Regions from separate parts of the Vibrio rumoiensis genome, predicted to be linked through region 2. Evidence: predicted binding sites of a transcription regulator. Region 2 holds the regulator's gene; the other holds the start of a gene.

Region 1 (2,422 bases), 450 kb from region 2:
GCCTTGTAAATACACTAACCATTCAATTCCCCCAGCGGCAACCGCAAAACAGATGCCATAGAAGAAGCTAATTAGAGGTGCTTTAAATATATCTTTAAACCCCATTTTTACCCACTGTAATGGGGAAGATAGGCTAAGCTTTTCGCAAGGTATGGTCCGAGCGTACTCATTATCCGGTGTTTTAAAGTCAGATGTTTTGGCTATACGAGGCATAAATCCTCCTGGCAGTTCATGAGGGAACAAGTTGGTGCTTGCATCACTTATAAATATTGTCGCTATTTGGAGTAAATACAAATTTAATGATTAAAAATTAATCAAGTATGATAGGTGGGAATGTTTGATAGGTAATAAAAAACCCTTACCGAATGGCAAGGGTTTGAAAGTACAGTGGTTTGTTATCAGTGCTAATTATAAGCCAGCAAATCCACGCAGTGCTTCAGCTTTGTCGGTTGCTTCCCAAGGGAATTCTTCACGACCAAAGTGGCCATACGCAGCTGTTTTCTTGTAGATAGGCTGAAGCAGGTTCAACATTTCTTGTAAGCCGTATGGACGTAAATCGAAGTGCTGACGTACTGCTTCAATGATGATGTCAGATGGTACTTTTTCTGTGCCAAATGTTTCTACCATGATTGAGGTAGGTTCTGCGACACCGATGGCGTAAGACAGTTGAATCTCACAACGATCTGCAAGACCTGCCGCGACAATGTTTTTCGCTACATAGCGAGCAGCGTAAGCCGCTGAGCGATCAACTTTTGATGGATCTTTACCAGAGAATGCACCGCCACCGTGACGAGCTGCGCCGCCGTAGGTATCAACGATGATTTTACGGCCGGTTAGACCACAGTCACCCATAGGGCCACCGATTACAAAACGACCGGTTGGGTTGATAAAGTATTTCGTTTCTTTATTTAGCCACTCAGAAGGAAGGACAGGTTTGATGATCTCTTCCATTACCGCTTCACGTAGCTCTGGAGTTGAGATTGAATCACAGTGTTGAGTCGATAAAACGACGGCATCGATACCAACAATCTTGCCTTGGTCATATTGGAAGGTGACTTGAGATTTTGCATCAGGACGTAAGAAGTCCAGTTTGCCACTTTTACGTACTTCAGCCTGTTTTTGTACTAGTAGGTGAGAGTAAGTAATTGGTGCAGGCATCAATACTTCTGTTTCGTTACAAGCGTAACCGAACATAATACCTTGGTCACCAGCCCCTTGATCTTTTGGATCGGCTTTATCAACACCTTGGTTGATGTCTGGAGATTGTTTACCAATCGTATTTAATACTGCGCAAGAATCCGCATCAAAGCCCATATCTGAATGAACATAGCCAATTTCGCGAACGGTCTCACGAGTAATTTCTTCAATATCAACCCAAGCAGAAGTCGTGACTTCACCGCCCACCATGACCATGCCGGTTTTTACGTAAGTTTCACACGCCACACGTGCTTTAGGATCTTGCTCTAGGATTGCATCCAATACTGCATCAGAAATTTGATCAGCAATTTTATCTGGATGGCCTTCAGATACCGATTCTGAAGTAAATAAATGCTTAGCCATGTGTGAGTGCTCCACTTTGAATCACGCCAATTCATCGCTTGATGAATGCAGTTAAGTTAGAAAAGACGCGTTCTTATATAGCTAATGCTATGAATCGCGCCTTCTTAAAAACAGTTTAATTTGTAGGTGTTTCTACATCTAGACGTCTATTCTAGTTTTGATTGGTCGAATTACAAGCCTTTTTTGCATTCAATGAAAGGATCGGTGATTAAGGTGATGTTGCAGGTGACGCAAAAATGTACATAAATATGGCTATTTACTCTATTGACGCATTCGATTGCGCTCCCATAATTGTTGGTGTTGTGGGGAAATAATGTGACAGTGCTAAAAAAGCACATAAAAGAGTAAAAAAAACGCAAATTAGCCCTTGTTAACGTTTGCAGTCATGCGGGGGCTTTGCGACAATACCACGCAGAATTAAAGCGCTCTGATATCTTCAGTGAGCTTTCCCAACCTTAATAAATCGCTTATGCACTTTTAATGCACAAATCAGGAGTAGACATGACGTCTCGTAAAGATCTAGCAAATGCAATCCGCGCACTTAGCATGGACGGTGTTCAACAGGCTAATTCAGGCCACCCTGGAGCCCCTATGGGTATGGCCGATATCGCTGAAGTTCTTTGGCGTGGTCACTTGAATCACAACCCACAAAACCCTGAGTGGTTTGATCGCGATCGTTTCGTGCTTTCAAATGGCCACGGTTCAATGCTGATTTACTCTTTACTTCACCTTTCTGGTTATGACCTTCCAATCTCTGAACTGAAAAACTTCCGCCAATTGCATTCTAAAACCCCAGGCCACCCTGAGTATGGTTATGCACCAGGTGTTGAAACGACCACTGGTCCACTAGGCCAAGGTATCA
Region 2 (2,422 bases):
GGCAGTCGCCTGTATGGAGCTACTGATCAAATGTGGCGCATTACGTGAAAAAATCTACATGCTTGATCGTAAAGGCGTGATTCATACACGTCGTGATGACTTGAATGAGTACAAACAATTGTTTGCTAACAACACTGATATGCGTACTTTGGAAGATGTGATTGAAGGCGCGGATTTATTCCTAGGTGTATCTGGTCCAAATCTGTTACCACCAGAAGCGCTTGCGTTAATGGCTGATAAGCCGATTGTGTTTGCTTGTTCAAACCCTGATCCTGAAATCAAGCCAGAGTTAGCCATCAAAGTCCGTAATGACTTAATCATGGGTACGGGTCGTAGTGATTATCCGAACCAAGTTAATAACGTTATTTGTTTCCCATTCATTTTCCGTGGCGCATTAGATGTTCGTGCCAGTGAAATTAATACCGAAATGAAATTGGCGGCAGTTGAAGCGATTCGTCAATTAGCGAAACAAGAAGTACCAGCCGAAGTATTAAAAGCGGCAGGGGTTGAAGCGCTATCATTTGGTCCGGATTACATCATTCCAAAACCAATGGATCCGCGTTTATTGTCTGAAGTGGCTGGTGCGGTTGCTCGTGCTGCGGTTGAGTCTGGTGTCGCACGTATCGAATTGCCGGATCAGTATAAGTAAAAAATAAACTCGAATACTAGGGCGCTTCGCTTCTTGTCGCTCGAATACAATAAAGCCCGCTCAAATGATTTGAGCGGGCTTTATTTTTTCTTTTTCGAAAAACGAGTTACGACAATCCGAGTAACGTATTAATCATCAAACGCTTCGAATTCAATGCCCATTTCGGTCATTAAGCGTTTTACTTCGGTTGGGATATCGTCTGGTCGATCTTTACGCAAATCTTCATCTGTTGGTAAAGGTTGGCCAGTATAAGCATGTAAGAATGCTTCACACAGTAGTTCACTGTTGGTCGCATGACGCAAGTTGTTGACTTGGCGGCGAGTGCGTTCATCGGTTAAGACTTTAAGAACCTTTAATGGAATAGAAACTGTGATCTTTTTGACTTGTTCACTCTTTTTTCCATGCTCTGCATACGGGCTAATGTACTCACCATTCCAATCTGCCATCACGCACCTTCGTTATTTAATATCTGTAATTAGTGGCTGAATGCCAATTTTAGGTGCATTTACTGCCGAAAGTAAAGACACTTAGATGGCTAGAGGTCTTGACGTCTCAATTTGTGAGGGATAAAGTATCACTCTGTCTAGCTTAAGAATAAACCATTGCAGGGTGATTTATGTGATCGCTCTTGTTTTAAAAGCGGTAAAATAATGTCTCTTTTAAAATTGAGTTGGTGCAAATAGCACTTTGGTTATATTTGGGTATAGTAGGTTTTAGTATCAGCCTCTGTGTATATTGATTGCGAATGCAAAAGGAAAGGAATACGCCAATGAGTTCAAGAAAGCCAGCAACAGTCGCGGTTCGTACCGGTATTGAATCGGATAGCCAATTTCACGCGGTCGTTCCGCCTATTTATTTATCGACCAATTATGGCTTTCCTGCTTTTGGTGAAGTGCCTAAGTATGACTATACTCGCTCAGGTAATCCAAACCGTGGTTTACTTGAACAGGCGTTATCTGAACTTGAAGAAGGTGCTGGTGCGGTGATCACCAATTGCGGTACTTCAGCACTCAATTTATGGGTTTCAGCCTTTATTGGCCCTGATGATCTGATTGTTGCCCCACATGACTGTTATGGCGGCACTTATCGCTTATTTAATACTCGAGCACAAAAAGGCGACTTTAAAGTTCAGTTTGTTGACCAATCAAACCAAGCTGAATTTGATGCTGCGATTGCTCAAAAGCCTAAATTGATTTTATTAGAAACCCCCTCAAACCCATTAGTGCGAGTGGTGGATATTGCTAAAGCTTGCACAAAAGCTAAGCAAGTCGGTGCGTTAGTAGCCGTGGATAACACCTTTTTGACACCGGTGTACCAAAAACCATTAACCTTGGGGGCCGATTTTGTGATTCACTCGACGACTAAGTACATCAATGGTCATTCTGATGTGATTGGTGGGGTGGTTATCTCTAAAGACCCTGAGCATGTAGAAACGCTTTCATGGTGGGGCAATTGCATTGGTGCAACCGGGACACCTTTTGATAGCTACATGACATTACGTGGCTTGCGAACCTTAGCGGCACGTATGCGAGTACATGAAGAAAGTGCTCAAGATTTGTTGGCATATTTACAGCAGCAACCATTGGTTGGCACGATTTATCATCCGAGTTTGCCGAATCATCCCGGTCACGATATTGCTAAAGCGCAGCAACGTGGTTTTGGCTCAATGTTGAGCTTTGAAATAAATGGCAGCATGGAACAGTTAAAGACCTTTGTCGGTCAATTAGAATTATTCTCTCTGGCTGAATCGTTAGGCGGAGTAGAAAGCTTGAT

Evidence for each region. The regulator MetJ, encoded in region 2, represses methionine synthesis genes. The targets are predictions, from matches to a motif close to TTAGACNTNTANANGTCTAA.
Region 1: a site for MetJ is predicted at 1,691-1,710, ahead of metK (methionine adenosyltransferase). Genes of this name have one in related genera too.

The regions. Positions count from the first base shown of each region.
Region 1 covers NZ_AP018685.1:691,364-693,785, forward strand. Annotated here, with positions in the region: gene VRUMOI_RS03155 (DUF2189 domain-containing protein) at 1-213, opposite strand, end outside; gene metK (methionine adenosyltransferase) at 409-1,560, opposite strand; gene tkt (transketolase) at 2,062-2,422, shown strand, end outside.
Region 2 covers NZ_AP018685.1:238,677-241,098, forward strand. Annotated here, with positions in the region: gene VRUMOI_RS01080 (malic enzyme-like NAD(P)-binding protein) at 1-649, shown strand, start outside; gene metJ (met regulon transcriptional regulator MetJ) at 778-1,095, opposite strand; gene VRUMOI_RS01090 (O-succinylhomoserine (thiol)-lyase) at 1,419-2,422, shown strand, end outside.